Regions from separate parts of the Clostridium sp. CM036 genome, predicted to be linked through region 2. Evidence: riboswitches for the same ligand, from Rfam matches in the RefSeq annotation. Region 2 holds a riboswitch; the other holds the start of a gene.
What was found. Region 2 has a riboswitch for lysine ahead of ACWJKE_RS16185 (ACT domain-containing protein). Riboswitches for the same ligand answer to the same signal wherever they lie in the genome.
Positions count from the first base shown of each region.

Region 1: linked by a shared signal. The riboswitch ahead of kal (3-aminobutyryl-CoA ammonia lyase) and the one ahead of ACWJKE_RS16185 (ACT domain-containing protein) in region 2 are both predicted to bind lysine.

Region 1 is NZ_CM143652.1:2,338,608-2,349,257, forward strand. Features, by position in the region: gene kamC (lysine 5,6-aminomutase reactivase ATPase KamC) at 1-868, opposite strand, end outside; gene kamB (lysine 5,6-aminomutase reactivase subunit KamB) at 870-1,877, opposite strand; gene kamA (lysine 2,3-aminomutase) at 1,915-3,168, opposite strand; gene kdd (L-erythro-3,5-diaminohexanoate dehydrogenase) at 3,311-4,348, opposite strand; gene ACWJKE_RS11035 (3-oxoacid CoA-transferase subunit B) at 4,361-5,026, opposite strand; gene atoD (acetate CoA-transferase subunit alpha) at 5,028-5,681, opposite strand; gene kce (3-keto-5-aminohexanoate cleavage enzyme) at 5,730-6,554, opposite strand; gene kal (3-aminobutyryl-CoA ammonia lyase) at 6,713-7,093, opposite strand; lysine riboswitch at 7,295-7,475, opposite strand; gene ACWJKE_RS11055 (cysteine-rich small domain-containing protein) at 7,581-7,838, opposite strand; gene ACWJKE_RS11060 (hypothetical protein) at 7,877-8,971, opposite strand; gene ACWJKE_RS11065 (methyl-accepting chemotaxis protein) at 9,319-10,650, opposite strand, start outside.
Region 2 is NZ_CM143652.1:3,415,241-3,425,890, forward strand. Features, by position in the region: gene ACWJKE_RS16180 (glycoside hydrolase) at 257-2,554, shown strand; lysine riboswitch at 2,848-3,019, shown strand; gene ACWJKE_RS16185 (ACT domain-containing protein) at 3,187-3,924, shown strand; gene rfbG (CDP-glucose 4,6-dehydratase) at 4,143-5,216, opposite strand; gene ACWJKE_RS16195 (NAD-dependent epimerase/dehydratase family protein) at 5,229-6,194, opposite strand; gene ACWJKE_RS16200 (glycosyl transferase) at 6,226-8,355, opposite strand; gene ACWJKE_RS16205 (sugar phosphate nucleotidyltransferase) at 8,352-9,089, opposite strand; gene ACWJKE_RS16210 (polysaccharide biosynthesis protein) at 9,488-10,459, shown strand; gene ACWJKE_RS16215 (undecaprenyldiphospho-muramoylpentapeptide beta-N-acetylglucosaminyltransferase) at 10,472-10,650, shown strand, end outside.

The DNA.
Region 1 (10,650 bases), 1.1 Mb from region 2:
CACCAGTTATAATAGTTGTACCACCAAATAGCTCTATACTAACTGGGGTAAATACCTTTTTTCCTTTTTCTAATATTTCTTTAATTTCAGGATTAAAGGCTTCATCAAGATTAATCTTCATTTCTTCACAAATTTTCGGACGGGAACCATTATAATCTATGGATAAATTCGCTTTGGCAATCAAAAAGTCTAATCTACCTATCGCTTTTATATTTTGGTTTATGATCTCAGTTTCCTTAGAAATCTGGAGTGTTAACTCTTTTCTAATCCTTAGTTCTTCCTCTTCTTCTTCTATAACTAAATCTAACCTTTGCTTCTTTAGTTCATTTACTTCTTCCTCGGTTTTCACAGTAAAAATTTCTTTTTCCTTTTGTTTTTTCTTTTCACGAATGCTTTTCAAAGTTTTAGAATACTCATCATAAACATAAAAAGTAGACATTCCCTTCTTCTGTGGGTCTAGGAGGGAGATAATCTCATCTAAAGAGTTTAGATGAACCTCCTCTATATCAAGCTGTAATTTATCCAAAATATTTTTTAAATCTGTTACTAATATTGAAAAATATTTAATTTCATATAATTCAACTTCATCTAATGTTTCTGATTCATTACATCTTTTAATAGAATTTCTAATATCTTTTAGTTTACAAAATATTCGTCCTATTCCATTATACTCTTGACTATGAGCTCTCATTGATTTAATCATATTTTCTAGACTATTTAATTCATGAGTTAATTCATTTATTTCTGAATCTTTAAATGGTCTAATATTTTTTTTCTCCTCAAGCCCATAAGAAGTAGTTATCCCCAATTTATCCATAACAAAAGAAAAACCAATTTGATCCCTCTGCTGCTTATCTAAAAATTTCATTTTACTCCCCTCCAATAACATCAAATACAGGTATATTTAATTTATCCCTAAGCCCATCTAAAAACTTCTGCTTATCAAATTCATACCCATAAGGTGATTTTGGATTGGATGTAACACATACTATATTAATGGGATTTATTGTTTTTATAATTCCACCTTGCTTTTTAAATTTATAAAGGGTTTCCCTAGTTAAAAAGAGCTTTGTTCCATCTTCAACTAGGAAAATTACACCTTTATACTTATTTGTAGATGTCATAATATCTTCTAGTAGGTTATCTGAAACTACACCTTTAATAACTACATAGGAGGCATTTTCATCTAAAGACCCAACAATTTCCTTAGAAGATCCCAATGCTGTAATTGCATCTAGCATTTTTATAGTATTATCTTTGCAAATAATACCTATTCTGCCGATGCGTAAAACTTCATTAGCGAGATTTAATACTTCATTATTCTTTTCATTTTCCAATGAAAGTAATTTAACAGTATGACTAGTTTCTTCTATAACCTTATCCATACTTTTTGACAGCGCCGCTCCAGTTGATAAAATTGTAGCATTTGTAATTGATGGAGAGGCGAAGGTTTTTCTATTAAGGGCACCATCCACAATTACAAGCTCACTTCCAAACCTTTTAAGATCATCACATATTAAAGTCATATAGGAATTTACAGATGGACCGCCTAAATCTACATATCCGTCACTTAATGCTCTGCATATAATTATTTCACCCATAGGAGTGTTGAAACCAGTAGTTTTTAAAATCTCCCTGGTAATATCACTATTCAATAAGCATTGTTTTGCAGTAGCAATTATAGTTCCTTCTTCAATGTAAATTTTAGGTTTTTCAGTAGCAGTTACTTGGTCCAACTCTTCTCCGTCTCTTCCTATAGAGGTAAGCCCAAGGGATATTTCCCCTCTGGCTTCCCTCAATATATGATTTAAGGTGGTTGTTTTTCCTACATTTTTATTCATTCCTATGATAGAAATACTGTCATATTTTTGAATCATATTGAAAATGCTTGGGTTGTTTATGCTGTCCTTAATTTTACTCGTGATGTCCTCTTAGATTTCTCTCAAGTCCAGCTGGTTCCATAGACATTTGCTGACCGTTTAATAGCCCTGCCACTCCTACTTTATGAACCTTTTTCTTTCCTTCGCAAACTTCACAGCGACAACCTGAAGTATAACTAGTTGGTTGTTCATAAGTAGTTATAACGCCTTCAAAGTTTCTAAGTACCACTTTTTCAGGACTTTGAGAAATAATATAAGTTGGCATTACTGGTATTTTACCACCGCCACCTGGAGCGTCAACAACAAATGTTGGAACACAGAATCCTGAAGTATGGCCTCTTAAAGCTTCAATAATTTCTATCCCTTTAGATACTGGTGTTCTAAAGTGCTCAAGTCCCATTGAAAGATCACATTGATAGATGTAGTATGGTCTTACTCTAATTTTAACAAGCTCATGTACAAGGTCCATCATTATATGTGCACAGTCATTAACCCCTCTTAAAAGAACTGATTGATTTCCTAGAGGTACTCCTGCATTTGAAAGCCGCGCGCATGCAAGTTTTGCTTCTTCTGTAATTTCATTTGGATGATTAAAGTGAGTGTTTAGCCAAATTGGATGATATTTCTTTAGCATATCAACTAATTCTTTTGTAATTCTTTGTGGAAGAACCACTGGTACTCTCGAACCCATTCTTATTATTTCAACGTGTGGAATTGCTCTTAATTTTTTAATTATATATTCTAATTTATCATCTGAAACAAGTAGAGCATCTCCGCCTGATAATAATACATCTCTAATTTGTGGAGTATTTTTAATGTACTCGATTGCTTTATCTATTCTTTCCATTGGCATAGCACTATCGCTTTGACCTGCGAATCTTCTTCTTGTACAGTGTCTGCAGTACATTGAGCATTGATCAGTTATTAATAGTAATACTCTATCTGGGTATCTATGAGTTAACCCTGGTACTGGAGAATCTGAATCTTCATGTAATGGGTCCAATAAATCAGCATGTGCCTGATGTAATTCAAGCCCTGTTGGTATAGCTTGTTTTCTTATTGGATCGTTTGGATCATTAGGGTCTATTAATGCTAAGTAATAAGGAGTTATAGCCATTCTTAATGTTTGAACGCATTTCCTAGCTCCTTCTTCTTCCTCCTGCGTTAATGGTATATATTTTTTTAGTTGATCCACATTTTCAATTCTATTTTTAACCTGCCATTTCCAATCATTCCATTGCTCATCAGTTACATCTTTAAATAATTCAAATCTTCTATTAACTTTCATATTAGTACCTCCATCGTATAATAATTTTTAATTTTATAATATGTAGTTGATATATCAATATGGTTTAGAGAGAATACAATATAACTTTATATTGTATTCTCTAAATCACAATTAAATCATCTTCTTCGAAGCTGAAATGTCATTAAACGTATAATTCTTCAAATACTTTTCTTAATGTTTCATTTTCTCTTAACTCTTCAAGGGTTATTTCAGCATGTCCTTTAGTGTATCCGTTTCCTACGATCATAGTAACGTCTTTACCTACACCTTCAGCTCCAAGAGCTGCTTTTGTAAAGCTTGTAGCCATTGAGAAGAAGTATACTATTCCGTCATCTTTTACTGGTAAAATTGATGACATTTCAGTATTTGGAACATTAACCATATTTATTGCTACATCTACTTCACATCCATTGTTGTGCTCTAGAGTAGTGTTCATTACATCAATAGCGTTTCTAGCATCTCCAATAACTATTTGCATTTTTAGACCTAATCTTTTTAATCTCGCTTTCTCTTCTTCATTTCTTACAATGCCTATAACGTTTCCTGTTGGTCCTACTCTTTTAACTGCTTCATAAGAGCAAATCATTCCTGATTTTCCTGCTGCGCCTAGTAAAAGAACTGATTGACCTGGTTTAACAAGTTTAGCAACTTGAGCTGGCGCTCCTGCAACGTCTAATGCTGCTAATGCTAGATTTTCATTCATGTCTTTTGGAAGTTTTGCATATAATCCACTTTCAAATAAAATAGCTTTTCCTTTTATTTCAACTCTATCGATATCTGGTTTGATATCAACAATTTTTTCTATTTTTAAAGGAGTTAATGATAGTGAAACTAATGTAGAGATTTTGTCTCCCACTTTAAGATCTGTTGTTCCTTTTAAAGCTTCGCCTATTTTTTCAACTGTTCCAATAAGCATTCCACCTGAACCTGTTACAGGATTTTGCATTTTTCCTTTTTCAGCTACAATTTCCATGATTTTAGATTTTATTTTTTCAATGTCATGTCCTGCTTCTTCCTCTATTTGAGTAAAGCTAGCTGAGTCTATGTTTAAAGCCTGAACATCAATTAAAATTTCATTATCAAATATATTCATATCATTTGATATTTTAGTTGCTGGTTGTGGCAATGCACCTTTTGGTTCAAGTGACCTGTGAGTTCCGTATTTACATCCTTTGTTCATAATAACTTCCTCCTATACATCCATTATTTTTAGATTTTCTGATATTATTAATTCAGCTTCAGTAAGTGATTTAACTTCTTCAACTGTTGTATCTTTATGAATTTCAGTAAGTACAAGTCCCTTTTCAGTAAATTCCATTACTCCAAGTTCTGTAACTATAAGGTTAACTTGTGCCTTTGCTGTTAATGGCAGCGTACATTTTTTTAATATTTTAGGAGTCCCTTTAGCTGTATGTTGCATTGCAATAATAACCTTTTTGGCTCCTACTACTAAATCCATTGCTCCACCCATACCAGGAACCATTTTGCCTGGCACAATCCAATTAGCTAAGTTTCCTTCCTGATCTACTTCCAATGCTCCAAGAACAGTCATATCAACGTGTCCTCCTCTTATTAAAGTGAAAGACATTGCGGTATCAAAGTATGCTCCGCCAGGAAGTATTGTAGTAAATTGACCACCTGCATTAGTTACATCCTTGTTTTCTTCTCCTTTTGCTGGAGAAGCTCCCATTCCAACCATTCCATTTTCTGATTGGAGAGTAACATGGACGCCTTCTGGAATATAATTCGTAACTAATGTTGGAAGCCCTATGCCCAAATTAACAAGTTGTCCATCTTTTAATTCTTTACCAATTCTTTTTGCAATAATTTGTTTTGCAATCTTGCTATCTGTAATCATATTAGTTAGCCTCCCCTATAATATAATCAACCAATACACATGGAGTCACAATATTATTTGGATCTAAATCTCCAATTTTAACAATTTTTTCAGCTTCTACTATTACAGTTTCTGCAGCAGTAGCTATAATTGGATTAAAGTTTTTTGTTGTTCCATAATAAACTGCATTTCCAATTTCATCTACGACGCTTGCATAAACAAGTGCTAAATCTGCTTTAATTGGAAGCTCTAATAGATATTCTTTTCCTTCTATTGTAAGTTTTTGTTTTCCTTCTTCTATCATAGTACCAACTCCTGTAGGGGTAAGCACTCCACCAAGCCCAGCTCCCGCTGCTCTTATTCTTTCAATTAGTGTTCCTTGTGGCACAAGTTCTACTTCCATTTTTCCTTCTGTCATAAGTCTTCCCGTTTCAGCATTTGTTCCTATATGAGAAGCCACAACTTTTTTAACTTGACCGTTTACTACAAGTCTTCCTATGCCCCTATCTACATAGCTTGTATCATTTGCTATTATAGTTAAGTTTTTTACATTTGTTTCTATTAATAGATCTATCATCTTTTCAGGTGTTCCACAGGCTAAAAATCCACCTATCATTATTGACATTCCATCTTTGAGTAATGGCCTAACTTGTTCTAAAGATACAACCTTATTCATTTATTTTACCTCCTCTTATTTATCTTGAAGATATAACAATTATCAGTTTTATATTTTGTTTAAACCCAATATCTCTCTTGCTTCTTGTGGAGTGGCAATTTCTCTGTTAAGTTCTTTCGCAAGTCTAACTACTTTTTCTACTAATTCTGCATTTGATTTAGCTGGTATACCTTTTTCAATATACACATTATCTTCAAATCCAACTCTTACATGACCACCCATTACAATAGTCACAGCTGCCATTTGAAATTCAAATCTACCAATACCTGATACAGTGTAAGTACTTCCCTCTGGCACGCTTCCTGCCATAAATACTAAATCTCTTGGCGAAGCAGTTATCCCACCATTTACACCCATAACAAAGTTAAAATGCATTGGTGTTTTTATAAAACCTTTCTTTTGAAGTCTTATTGCCATGTCTACCATGCCCTTATCAAAAACTTCAATTTCTGGTTTTACACCCATTTCAATCATCTTTTTACCAAATTCTTTAATAGTGTTTTCAGTATTTACGAATACATCATCTCCACCAAAATTACAAGTACCTGCATCTAAGGTTGCCATTTCTGGTCCTAAATCAACTGGTTGTAATCTTTCTGCATTACTCATTCCGACAGCTCCGCCTGTTGATGGTTGAACAATTGCATCCGGACATCTTTCTTTAATAGCTTCAATACAAGCTCTAAATCTTTCCCTGTCTTGAGTAGGTGTTCCATCATCTTTCCTTACGTGTAAATGAATGATGCTAGCTCCTGCTTTATAAGCTTTTTCCGCTTCTATTGCCACTTCCTCAACAGTATAGGGTACATTTGGATTATGTTCTTTTGTAACTTCCGCTCCAGATATAGCTGCAGTAATTATTAATTTTTCCATGTGCTACCTCCTTATAGTGCTTCGTGGTGCAAAAATAATTACTATCTACCATAATATTTATGATAAGTTATGTATATTATGATAATTTTGCACAAACTTATTTAGCAACTAAAATATTAACCACTAGGTGAAAAAGTTTACATTAATTCTCTTGCATATTATTTTCTTTGGTTTTCTTTTAGAACTACGCAAGTTCCGCTTGCCTTACAAACTATTATTGGTTCTTCTAATACATCACAAGCTGAATCATTTATATCTGGTCTTGGTACTATAACTTTTCTTGCTTCGAAAATCATTTTTCTTGATGAATTCCCTACCTTCACTATTTCTCCAACAGCTTCTATATAGTCACCTGCATAAACTGGTGCTAAAAATTCTACAGCATCGTATGCTTTGAATAATCCTTCATCACCATCGTTCATAATTAAAAGTTCTGTAGCTACATCCCCAAATAATTGAAGCATTCTTGCTCCATCTACTAAATTTCCACCGTAATGTGCATCATGTGCACTCATTCTTAACCTTATTAAAGACTTCATTTTATTTTCCTCCTCGTTTATTGTAGTTATTCATTTTGTAATTTTTAGGAATTTTGTAAAAAACAACAAATCTGTGTTGTGTATCTTTTAGAAAATGCCTTATGTTAATTTATTTTGAAATAAAAAAAGGCACTGATTTTTCAGCGCCTTAATTAACCAAAGTACTAGGTCTATTAATGCAATGAAAAAACATCTTTTCATTACATAAATAGCTCTCCATAAGAACTCTTATGGCAGTGATAGAAATACTACTTTCTATCCCCAAGAATAAATTGAAGAACCAAAATATTCTTTCGGCAAACAAATACTTCATTTTTGACATTGGATGTTCATATCCTTATCATTCAAAAATTACCTCTTTATCTGCACCTCTATTTATGTGAAACTATTAAATTTTATTTTTAACTCTTACTTAATTATAATACGTAAACGTTTCAAATGCAATGTTTTTTTAAAATTATACTTTTTTAGTAAAAAATACTTTTTCTTAGTTATTATTTCTTTTTGCTTTGTTTACTTCCACTATCTTGCTTACTATATACTCATATCCATTTTCAGAATGTGGAATCATGCAAATTGAGCAATCTTTAACACCACTTACGAATTTCCCATTTCCACCACACTCCTCTAGAAAATATAGTGGACAATAGCAAAATAGACAATTAAATTTTTCATCATTTTTAACTTGATGGCATGGGAAATATTCGCAATCTTTATTTTTAAAAAATTTATAGTTATTATTCATTTTTAACCCTCCTTTAATTTCTAGGTTAGTTCCGAATTCTAAAAAGTTACCACATTATATATATCTATATCTTCTAATATTGTTTGCTCTAAAATAGATTCTTCGGGGAATTGCTTGTTCAAAATTTGTTTAAATTTTTTAAGTTGCGCAGCAGAAAGTTCTGCTTGCTTTGGCAAATTATTTTTTTCCTTAATAATATTGCCTGCTTCTAATTTATATATAAATTTGTCCCCTATAATATTTATATTATTTTTATCATCAAATTTTAAATCTCCAGTTATGTCACTATTTATGCTTGTCTTCTTTAAATCACTTATTGATTTTCCATCATTATTAATTTTAGCTACATTAATATAAGCACTTACTTCACCATTCGAATTCTTTGAATCTGAAAGCCAACTTCTAAAGGCAAGCATTTTACCATCTTTAGATATCACTCCATCATATATTTCTTCTTTATCCTCTATACTTTCAAAAATTTTATTACCATTAATATATAAATTGGCCCTAGGTTTTGGAAATATATGAGGTGTAACGCTATAAAGGATGCTTTTTTTATTTATAATAATATCTCTTATGGTACCAACGCATGATATTAACTCCAATTTGTTTTTTATGTTATATATTGCATAACCTGAAGCTGACGGATTAATATGACCCGTAATCAAAATGTTTTCATTATCTATCCACTTGAGTTCAATAATTTGTTGAACGTCTTTATTATTTATATCAATCTCTGTTGATTTTTCAGTTTTAATATCATAAACAATTATATGTGGGGGATTTATTTCTTTTTCTTCATTAAAAGATCTAAATACTATTTTTGTTTTATCTGGAGAAAGTTGTAATAGATCTTTTGAATTTGAATTATCCCCTAAAGATTTAATCTGTTCATTTATCTCATCATAAAGATAAACATTATTATTCTTCTCGAATGCTATCTTTGTTAGCTTTGCATTTTGATCCTTACTTTTAATTTCAGCATCTTTACTAGATATAGTCTCTATATTTTTACTCGAATTTCTATTGATTTTATTTAAATAAGCCCTCAGTGTCAATATGCTTAGCGATAAACACATCGCTACAATGAGTAACTTTAATTTTTTTTTCGTTATTTTTTTATGGCCAGTCATAATTTTGCTCCTCATTTAAATTCATAATAATTATTATTTTAAATCATTGAAACTTAGATTATTATACTCCACTTATATTAGTGTATCAACTGGATTCTTTTGTGTTTTACACTGTTATTTATATGTTTACAATTTAAAAATATACAATGTTTATTTTATCTTTTAATTATGAATTTTTTGTAAATATTAACATTGGTTTATCCGTTCAAAAGTAATAAAGGGCATTAGTTTAAATTTAAACTAACGCCCTTTATTACTTTTGAAATTATTTTCGCATTTGTTATAGATACTTTCCATAAATTCTACATTCCGATTTAAATCGGTATCTACCTTCATTTTTAGATTTATTATTTTTTCATTTGATCATTACTGCTAAATATGTTCTTTACCCATGTTAAAAAGCCCTTCTTTTCTTCTTTTATCTCTACAACTTTTTTATCTTCTTTAGTTGCCACAGTCTTTACTTTTATCCCATCAGTTTTCATAACAAATTTAACTTTACCATCCATCTTATCACCTACACCTGAAAATGTACCATAATTATTAGATATTTTTACAAGTTCATCTTTCACATCAATAATATCTCGCACATCTCCCATTTTGCTGTCAATTTCGCCACTTATCTTTTGAATACCCTCTTTATCAAATTTTTTCATATTTTTATCTAATTCTTTATTTCCATTTGCTAATTTATTGGCACCTTCTTTTAATTTTCCTGACCCTACAGAAAGTTCACCCACCGCTGAATTTAGTTTACTTGATCCTTGTGTTAATGGTTTTATCCCATCATTATTTAATTTTGTTAAACCATCTGCCACGCTTTGAGATCCTACCACTAATTTATTAGTGTTTTCTCCCATAACTTTTGTTCCTGCGCTTAAGTCTTCAGCTGCATTATTTAACTTATTTGCTCCACCTATGAGTCCCCGACTACCAGTTTTAAGCTTTCCTGCAGCTGTTCCTAATTGTTCTGTGCCTTGCGCAAGTCCTCCTGCTCCATTAGCTAATTCACCAGTTTTATCTGATATTTGTTTTGTGGCCTTAGCTAATTCTTTTGACCCTGACACTGCATTTTTTTGTCCTTCTTGAAGCTGGCCCATACCTGTATCTACCTGCTGTGAACCAGTTTTGATTTTTTCTATGCCTTCTTCAAGTTCATTTAATCCTTGTAACAATTCATTGCCGCCATCCTTTAAAGCTACAAGGCCCCCTTTTTCATTTTCTAATCCACCATTTAAATTTCCTGCTATTTCACCTGTACCAGGAATTTCCCCAAGGAACCCAATAAGTCCCTGTAATTTTTCAATTCCTGATATTAAAGAATCAGTAGCTTTTATCTCTGACTCTTTACCTTTTTTTAGTTTATCTATACCTTCTAAGCTTTGCTCTGCACCATCTGTTACTTTTTTTTGACCTTGCTGTAGATCCCCTGTAGAATTCACCATTGTATCTAGTCCCTCACTTAGTGATTCCATTTTAGCCGACACTGTATTAGTCCCTTCAGCTAACTTATTAGCTCCATCTGATAGCCCTTTAGAACCTGCAACTAATTTATCTGTTCCATATGCTACCTTACCTGCTCCATCTGCAAATGCTTTTGAATTTGCAGCAAATTCTACTGTACCTGATCCAAACTGCTGTGCTCCACTACCGAGTTTTCTAGTTCCTGCCTCAAATGC
Region 2 (10,650 bases):
GTACGACCTTGGTAATAATTTTTAAGAGAAGCCATTTTGGGATTCTCTTAAAAATCGTCATATTTTATGAATATTATCTAATTGAAAAGATTATTTATTCTTTTTTTAGAACCCCAAGTCTTACTCACTGTCCATATAGATATTAATGCATCTAGAATAACAGCTACATATACTGATTTATTCCCCATTATAATGCCTCCTTACCTGGTACTTAATGGTATTTAATGGTATAATATTTCAATTGGAGGTGGGCAATATGAAAAAAATCATGTCAATATTTATGAGTTCTATTTTAATTGTAGGAGTACTCGGTAGCTGTACCAGCACGGCTAATGCTACTACTGAAGGAATAGTCAAAAAATCTAATTTCAAATTCACTGTAAATCCTGAAACCTTTCAGTTATCTATTGAAAAAAATGGTGTAAAGGAAAATGCTTCAGATGGGTTACCAAAAAGAAAAGTATCAAATTTAAAAAGGTCAAATAATAGTGTATCATGGAAATATCCTAATGAAAATGTAAATGTGGAAATTAAAAAGGAAAATACATACTTAAATGTAAAAATAAAATCTAATGTGAAAAATAATTCGGAATTTCAATGGCCTAATGTTAGTGCTGAAAGCTATGTCATTCCTCTTTCAGAAGGCAAATATATACCAAGCAACGATAAATATTGGAAAAAATATTTAAGCAATAATAGTTATTTACCATTAGAATCATTTTCTATGCAATTTTTTGCTTTGAATAAGCAAAAATATTCTATTTTATACGTAATAGAAAATGTGTTCAATAATGAAATAACTTTTAATTCGAAAGATAAAATTAAATTTTCATTTAATCATGAGTTTCCTAAAATCAATAGAAATAAAGAATATTCATTTAGAATATATGTAACAGAAAAAGACCCTGTTAATATTGCAAAAACATATAAGAATTATATTGTTGAAAAAGGAAAATTCACCACTTTAAAAAGTAAAGAAAAAACAAATAAAAACATTGCTAAACTTTATGGTGCACCCCATATGTATTTTTGGGATAAATCTGTAATCTCAAAAGAAAATGTGAAATGGGGTGCATTTAGAAATAATACATCAAACGAAACTATTAGTTGGGTAAAAGAATTATTAAAAACAAAAATAGATGGTGGAAAAGAAATGCTAGATGTTTTTGAGCAAGTAAAAACTCAAGATTATGTTGACGATTATCAAAAGAAAACAATAGTGAGTGCATTAAATCAGGTATTATTATTAAAAGATTTTTACAATCTTAAAGTGTTTAAGAATCTTGATAAAGAAACTGAAAAATTAGTAAAGAAAGGCGTTAATAATTTAAATCAATTAGAACTTATAGATTTAAATAAAAAGTTACTAAAATCTCAAATGCCAAATGATTTTGATCCAATAGAGAATTGGGCAAATTCCAATACTGTAGATTTATTAAAAGATATAAATGCCGCTGGTATAAAAAATGCGTGGATAGGCGTCGATGATTGGATACAAGGTTCTATAAATCCTAAATTAGTTGAAAAAGCCAATAATATGGGCTATTTAATAGGTACCTATGATTCTTATCACTCTATTCATAAGCCTGGAGAAGAAAAATGGGTTACGGCTGCTTTTAAAGATAAATCTTTATATGAAAATGCTACTGTTACAAATAGAAAGGGTGAAAAATTAGAAGGTTTTAAGGGGGTAGGAAGAAAACTTAATCCTACTCTGTCCATGCCAGCAGTGAAAGAAAGAGTAGAAAGTATTTTAAATACAGGCGTAAAATATAATTCTTGGTTTATTGACTGCGATGCTTTTGGAGAGGTTTTTGATGATTACTCACCGAAGCACATAACAACACAACAAGAAGATATGAATGCAAGACTTAAAAGAATGGCATTTATAAGAGATAATAAAAATATGGTTATAGGTTCTGAAGGTGGTAATGATTTTGCAAGCCAAACTATAGCTTTTGCTCATGGTATTGAAACACCCTCATTTTCTTGGCTGGATCCTGATATGAATAAAAACAAAGATAGTAAATATTATTTTGGAACATATTACTCTCCAAATGGCGGAGTTCCTAATCGTTTTTCGAAGCAAGTTCCTCTAAAAGATTTATATAAACATATATTTATTGATCAAACTTACTCTCTTCCTCTTTTTAAATTAGTTTACAACGACTCAGTTATAACTACTTATCACTGGGACTGGTCAACGCTTAAAATAAAGGATGAAGTAGGAAATAGAATGTTAAACGAAATTCTATATAATACTCCACCGTTATACCATATAGATAAATATGAATGGAATAATTATAAAGATTTAATAGCATCACACAATAAAATTTGGGCTCCATTTCACAAAAAAGCTGTAACTAAGGAAATGACGGATTTTAAAATACTTTCACCAGACAAACTTGTACAAATGAGTAAATTTGGCAAGGACTTAAAAGTAGTTGCAAATTTCTCTAACAAAGATTTTAAATATAATACTGATGTTGTAAAAGCTAAATCTTTAATAATATATGATGGTAAAAATAAGATACCATATATGCCTAAGAAATAGTTTTAACGACATTTCAGAAGGAAAGTCTCCCACTTCTATAAGTGGGAGTTACCTACTATAAGTAGGAGTTACTTGCCCTAATAAATAGAAAACTTCAGTGGTGGGATAACAATTGAGAATTCTTATCTACTCCAGAGGTCTACAAAGGGGTAAATCTCCTTCTGAAGTCGTCAATTCATCTTCTTCAAAGCTGTTCAGCTCCGCAGGAGATGATTTAACAAAAACATCTATAATTAATGATTGTACTTATAAATATACTGTGATAATATAAAAACTAATTAAAAAAATAAACTACCTAGGGTAGAGGTGCTGTATCTAAGAGTACTTGTTCGGAGCTTACAGGCTAAGATGAATAAGAAAAGGAGCTATGGCCGAAGAAAATGTATTTGGTGAAATTGTTTTCTGAGATTACATATAATATGTGTAAAATTGTCACTGATTTTTCAGTGGTGAGCTACAAGGTACACGAAGTTTGTATAAAAACATGTATTTTATGCAGCAAAGGTGTTCCTTTGCTGTATTTATTTTTTTTGGAACAATATATAAGAGTTCTAAATCTCACAAAAGGTGATAAATAGCACCGAAGGTGATAAACAGCACCAAAGGTGATAATTAATAGGAGTGATTTGATTATGGCAGTAGTTGTTCAAAAATATGGAGGTTCATCTGTAGGAACTACAGAGAAAATTAAAGGGATTGCACAAAGTATAGTAAAGAGGAAAAATGAAGATACAGATTTAGTTATAGTAGTATCTGCTATGGGGGACACTACAGATGATTTATTATCTCTATCAAAAGGCATAGGAGAAAAACCGGATAAGAGAGAACTGGATGCTTTATTATCAACAGGTGAAATAATTTCAAGCGCGCTTTTAGCTATGGCAATTAAGGAGGTAAAAAATATGAATATGGAAAATAAGCCAGTAACAGGAATAGCAACTAGTGATGAGGATGTTGCAGTAACACTTCAGCGTATACCTAAAGATGTGAATATATTGTCTACTATATTTGAAGCTATAGGAAGTAAAAGAATCAATATAGATATGATAAGTCAAACATCACCTATAGATGGAAAGGTAAGTGTATCATTTACTATACCTAAAGAAGGCTTAAAGGATAGTTTAGAAATTATAGATAACTTAATAGCAGATAATAAAGTTATAGTTGATGAAGAGATAACTAAATTTTCAGTGGTGGGGCTTGGCATGAAGACAACCTCTGGAGTAGCAGCTAGAATGTTTAGGGTTTTTAACAAAAACAATATTGAAATTAAAATGATTACTACATCAGAAATAAGAATTACTTGTGCTATTAAAACTGGAGATAAATTAAAGGCTATAAAGGTTGTTGCAGAGGAATTTAATCTATAAATATAACATGTTAGACGATAGTTAAGTATTAAACATAATTTACCTAAAGGCTCTTTAAAGTACGACCCTGATAATAATTTTTAAGAGAAGCCATTTTGGACTTCTCTTAAAAATTGTAATATTTTATAAATATTATCTGATTGGAAAGATTATTTATTCTTTTTTTAGAACCCTAAGTTTCACTCCATATTGATATTAATGCACCTAGAATGAGAGCTCTATCTACAATAATCATTAATTTGAGATTCGCATATATCAATCACCTTTTCATCCTTATATTTCCTATACCACTCTACAGTCTTTTCTATTGTCTCATCTATGCCCCACCTAGGCTTAAAATTTAAACAGAATCTAGCCTTGCTAATGTCAAGACTTAGTAAGCTCGCTTCATGGAATGAATCTCCCTTAAGGATTAAAGATTTCCAGCTTCCATTGCCCCACTCTTTGACAAGTCTTCTGACAACCTCCTGAACCGTAATGACATTTTGAGCTTCAGGTCCGAAGTTCCAAGCTCCAGAAAACTCCACATCTTTTTTTAATATTTTTGTTCCTAAAAGTAAATATCCGTATAATGGTTCAAGGACATGCTGCCAGGGTCTTACAGCACCTGGATTCCTAAGCAAAATCTCTTCATCATTTTCTAGTGCCCTGATGCAGTCTGGTATAATTCTATCGATGGCCCAATCTCCACCTCCAATTACATTACCTGCCCGTGCTGTTACAATTATTTTTTCATGATTTTTATACTCAGCTGTATTAAAAAAAGAATTTCTATATGAGGAAACCAAAAGTTCAACGCAACCCTTACTAGAACTGTACGGATCATAACCACCCATGGGATCTATTTCCCTGTAGCTGTACATCCATTCATTATTTTCGTAACATTTATCACTAGTGATAATAACTAAAGCTTTTGTTTCTTTACTGGCCCTCACCGCTTCCAATACATTTACAGTGCCCATAAAATTCACCTCATAGGTCTCTTTAGGGTTTTCATAGGAGTACCTAACGAGTGGTTGTGCTGCAAGATGAAAAACTATCTCTGGTTCATAGGTCATAAAAACTTCATTAAGATGTTTGCTATCTCTTATATCTCCTCTTATATCAACAATATCATTGCTAATTTCAGATAAAACGAAATTGCTTTTGACACTGACGGGATCTAGTGCATAACCAATAACATTTGCTCCTAATTTTTTTAACCAAATAGCTAGCCATGATCCTTTAAAACCTGTATGACCAGTTATTAAAACATTTTTATTTTTATAATTATTTTCAAGGTCTTTTAACATTTTTTTCACATCCTATGGTAAATGCTTAATCCACATATCTTTATTTTCTTCATACCACCTTATTGTTTTAACAATTCCATCCTCAAGGCTTATTCTAGGGCTCCAGCCTAATTCAGTATGGATCTTACTTATATCCGCACCAGGTGACCACATTTCATTTTTTCTGTATTTTATTGTCCCATATAAGGGGACCCTATCTGTTTTAATATTTTTAAATATAAGATCTATATAGTATTTTAAAGGGAAAAGACTTCCATTTGCTATATTGAAAATATTGCTCTTTAAATTGCTTTTAGCAGACATAACCAATCCGTCAATTATGTTTTCAATGTAGCAGTAATCACGTAATTGTTCACCAGATGTTAGTCTTACCTCCTTATCTTCCAGTATTGACAGTATTATATGACAAAAAATCTTATGCCTCTCTTCTCCCTCCCCAAAAATACCAAAGGGCCTTAAGGTTATAATATCTATATTATTTTCTCTGGCAATCTGATGAGCGATTATAGTTGCACTAGCTTTAGAACTTCCATAGATGCTCACAGGTTCTGGATACATATCTTCCTTCATAAGATCTTTCCTATCTCCATATTCAGCACAGCTACCCATATTAATGAATTTTTTGCAGTCGGTGTCCTTCAATGAATTTAAAATATTAATCATTCCTAAAATATTAATGTTTGCAGCTTTAATATATTCTTTTTGTGCTGAGTTTACGCCATAAGCTGCTAAATGAAATACTATTTCAGGGCATATATCCTTGATGCAAATTTCAATTTTTTTACTGTCAGTTATATCAATCTCATAGATTGATATATTTTTTAACTGCTCTTCCAGTCTCCAGGTTTGGCTGCTCTGTCTTCCTATAATAGATACCTCTGCGCCTTCATTCAATAACCTCTTAACTAGGTGAGAGCCTATAAATCCAAATCCACCAGTTACCAATATCCTCTTACCGGTAAGACTAACCTCTTCCATATACTATACCTCCAAGTTGAAAGGTTTACATTTACGATTGAAATCTATACAGGTTCTTAGCGTTAGTGACCTCTTCTTTACTAAATAATTCTTTAAGATCCACAAGGCCTGATGACTTTAATATTTCCATTGATTTGCATAAAGCATCTAAATATGGAATATATATATAATCAATTATTTCTTTGCTAAAAATCAAAGGATCTAGCTTCCATAAGTCAAAGACAGATTCATCAAATATTTTCATACTGCCAAAGTGATAAACCATAAGTTCTCGATCATCAATTAAAACAGTATTATTATCCTTGTAAACTTTGTAATCATTGTTAATAATTAGATTCCATGGAGCTGCATCTATACCTAGGTCATCTAATATTTTTATGCTATAAAATAAATTTGGAACCTTATCTAGATATTTCTGATCTCCCCATCTCTCCATTATGATATCAGGTTTATCTGAGCACCACTCTATACATTTTTTCTTCCACCAATTTAAAATAGCTAGACTACTTTTCCTGTTTCTAAAACCTAAAAAGCCTGCCTGAAAATGTCCATGTACCTTTTCAAATTCCGGACAATCCCTCTGAGGACAAATTAGTGTATCATAATCCTTCCATTGCTTGAAGATCGCCATCGGATCAGAAAAAAAGAATATATCTGCATCACAATAAATAACTGAATCTATAGCATATTTCTCTAAAATATAAAGGACCAATGGTGCTTTAAGCGACCAACAATATTCCTGCATATTTCTGGTTTCTTTAACATGAAGTAATTCCATATCCTCTACTTCGCTAACATTAATAATAATCGTATTTTCAAGCTTCAGATTACTTAATACAGAAAAAGAAATTTCATCCATGCAGCAGATGAATAAATTAAAATTATCGATTTTATCCTTCAGCGAAGAATAAAGTGACATACTTTGCAATAAATATGCCTTACTAGTTATAGTACAAAAGCTATAAAAATCGTTATAGCGGGCCATGGCTAACGTCAGATCTGAGTATTTAAATAATGTCTGGGCTTCTTTAGAATCAGATTTATTAAATAAACCCTCTACTTTTTCATTAAGATTGTTTCTTATAACATTGATTGTATTCCTTAGACTTTCAATATATGGGATATAAATATTGGACTTAATTGCAGAACTTATTTCTAAATAATTAAAAGTCCATAAGTCATAGTCATTTTCGTTAAATATTGAAAGACATGCAAAGTGATATGCTATTAATTTATCACCTTCAATAAAGACTTCATTATCCTTTGAGGTAATATTGAAATTATTATTATAAATTGTATTCCATGGTGCAGCATCTATTCCAAGATTTCTTGAAATTTTTACATTTGAAAACATTTCTGTGATTTTATCAAGATATTTCTGATCTCCCCATCGTCCCGTTTCAGAGTCAGGTTCCCCATAACACCATTCAATGCATTTTTGATTCCACCAATTAAGGCAATTCAATCCTTGTATATCCTTTTTAAAACCTATGAATCCTGCTTGAAATTTTCCATATATTTTGTGAACCCATTCAAGATCCCTTTGGGGACATAAAAACACTGAAGCTTCACCCCATTCATCAAATACTATCTGTGGATCTGAGAAGAAAAATATATCACTGTCACAGTATATTATTGAGTTTACGCTGTAATTCATAAGCACGTAGCGAATAACAGCTGCTTTCAATGTCCAGCAATATTCATTTGTTTTTCTCGTGTTTTTTACAGCGAGCAGTTGCTGGTCTTCTACTGTATTCAAATGAATAAGAGAAGCATTTTTGAGATTCATCTTTGAAAGGGATGAATAGATAATATCATCAATACAGCAAATCCATAGATGAAAATTTTCACTATTCCTCTCAAGTGAATAGTAAAAAGTTAAGGTCTTTATTAAATAATCCTTGCTAACTATTGTACAAAAGGAACATCTTTGTTTATATTCTTCTATATCTGATTCTCTATAGTCTTCAATATCTTCTTCTTTATTTTCTTCTTCATTTTCTTCTTTATATTTTTTACTATCTTTGTTTTTGCTTTTTTCATCCTTTTTATTATCTTTTTTTATATCATGATTTTCATTTTCATGTTTATTAAACCGAGATTTACCCTTAGAAAAAAATGCATAAATTGCGTCCATATCGTCCTTATTTATTTTACTCACTTCCATGTCTCATTTGCATAAATTAGATCTTTATTAGTATCAATTGCTGTCCAATAACCTTTGAAACTATAAACCGCCAATTCTCTACTTTCTACAAGGTTTCTCAATGGACCCTGTTCAAAAATGCATTTATCGTCATCTTCTATATAATTAAAAACTTTTTTATTCATTACAAAAAAACCTCCGTTTATTATGCCATCCAATTTTGATTTTTCGTCAAAGGTTGTTGCAATACCATCCTTTTCAGTTAAAATTCCATATTGGCTCTTTCTTTCTATTCCGGTAACTGTTACCGCTTGTCCGTTTTCCTTATGGAACTTTAGTAGATTATTTATATTAATATCAGATAATCCATCACCATAGGTCAACATAAAGGTATCTTCATTAATGAATTTTTCAATTTTTTTAATTCTTCCACCAGTCATTGTATCAGTTCCTGTATCAACAAAAGTCACTTTCCAGTTGGCAGGCTTATTTAAAAAAGAAACAGTATTACTGCCGAGTTCTTTGGTGAAATCAGAGTTTTTCCACTCATAATTCCAAAAATATTCTTTTATTTTATCACCACCAAAACCTAATGGAAGAATAAAGTCATTAAAGCCATAGCTTGAATAAATATTCATAATGTGCCATATAATTGGTTTCCCAGAAACTAAAGCTAATGTTTTCGGAATAGTTTCTGTAGATGACCCTAATCTGGTCCCTTTACCTCCACATAATATAACTACTTTCATATTTACCGCTCCTCATTTTTATCACTTCTTCAATATCTCCGAAGTATTGAATATTTCAAGCGAAAATCACTCCTTGATCTAAAAATCTAATAATAGTTGCATAAGTAAACTACATCTTCATCATCTAAACGCTTATCTTTATATTACTAATAACTCGATATTTGAAATTATAATATATTTTGTATTATGTTATTCATTAGGATTTAAGTTGTTACAATATATTTAGTACTACTTAATCCGTCTACTTTAAGGGGATATAGCCTACAATAGGGTGCAGTTCACAATATACAAATCAATTTTTAGTTGCGGAGTCTTTTTTTATAAAAATAAACGTTGTAACATAGTTGTAACATATGTTTCTTATAATGAAAATATAGGAAACACATGGAGGGAATATTATGAAAAATAAAAAAATATTGATTGTTGGTGGCACTGGCTCTTTTGGTAACGCGTTAGCTCATAAGCTTCTAGAAATGGAAGTTAGGCAAATTAGAATTTTTGCTAGAAATGAAGCGAAAATGATTGAAATAAAAAGGACATTATCAGATAAACGTGTAGAAATAGTATTAGGAGATGTTAGAGATAAAAAACGTTTATTAGAGGCGAGTAGTGATTGTGATATTATTTTCCATTTAGCAGCTCTAAAGCACGTACTAATTTGTGAAACAGCACCTAATGAAGCTATTCTTACTAATGTTATAGGTACTAACAATATAATTGATTGTGCTAATGCTAACAAGGTAGCAAAGGTAATTTATATTTCAACAGATAAGGCGGTAAACGCAAATTGCACTTATGGATGTACAAAATTGTTAGGAGAAAAATTAATGTTGGCTGCAAACCAAAATTCTATATTAACTAAATTTATTGTTTTCAGATGTGGCAACCTTTTAGCAAGTGAAGGTAGTGTAATCCCATTATTTAAAAAACAAATTAGTGAAAAACAGACAGTAACGCTTACAGATAAGGATATGAATCGCTTTTTTATTAATATTCCTAAGGCTTGTGAATTATTAATTGAGTCTGCAATTCGTGGTGCTGGAGGAGAAATTTTTATAGCACGAATGCCATCGTTATGGATTTATGATATTGCAAAGTATTTAGTATATAAATATGGATTAGATGAATCAATTATTGTAGTGACTGGACTAAGGCCAGGCGAAAAAAATAATGAATGTTTAGCAACGCAGGAAGAAACAAAACATATTTACTGTGTGAATGATGAACTGTACATTATTGAAGCTGAGGACAGGCATTCTTGGATCATAAACGACTTTATTAAGAAAGATAACAATTTCTTATATCATTCTCAAGATGCGGTCATAAGTTATGAGCAAACTGTTGAATTTTTAAAAGCAGCTAATATTTAAAGGAGGATTTAAATGAAAATTGTTTTAACTGGTGGAGGAACTGCTGGACATGCTATGGTTAATAAAATTCTAATACCATTACTGAAAAATGAAGGTTTAGAAGTTGTGTATATAGGTTCTGGACATGGTATAGAAAAAGAAATGATTGAAAATCAAGGATTAGCTACTTATCATGCTATTAGCACAGGTAA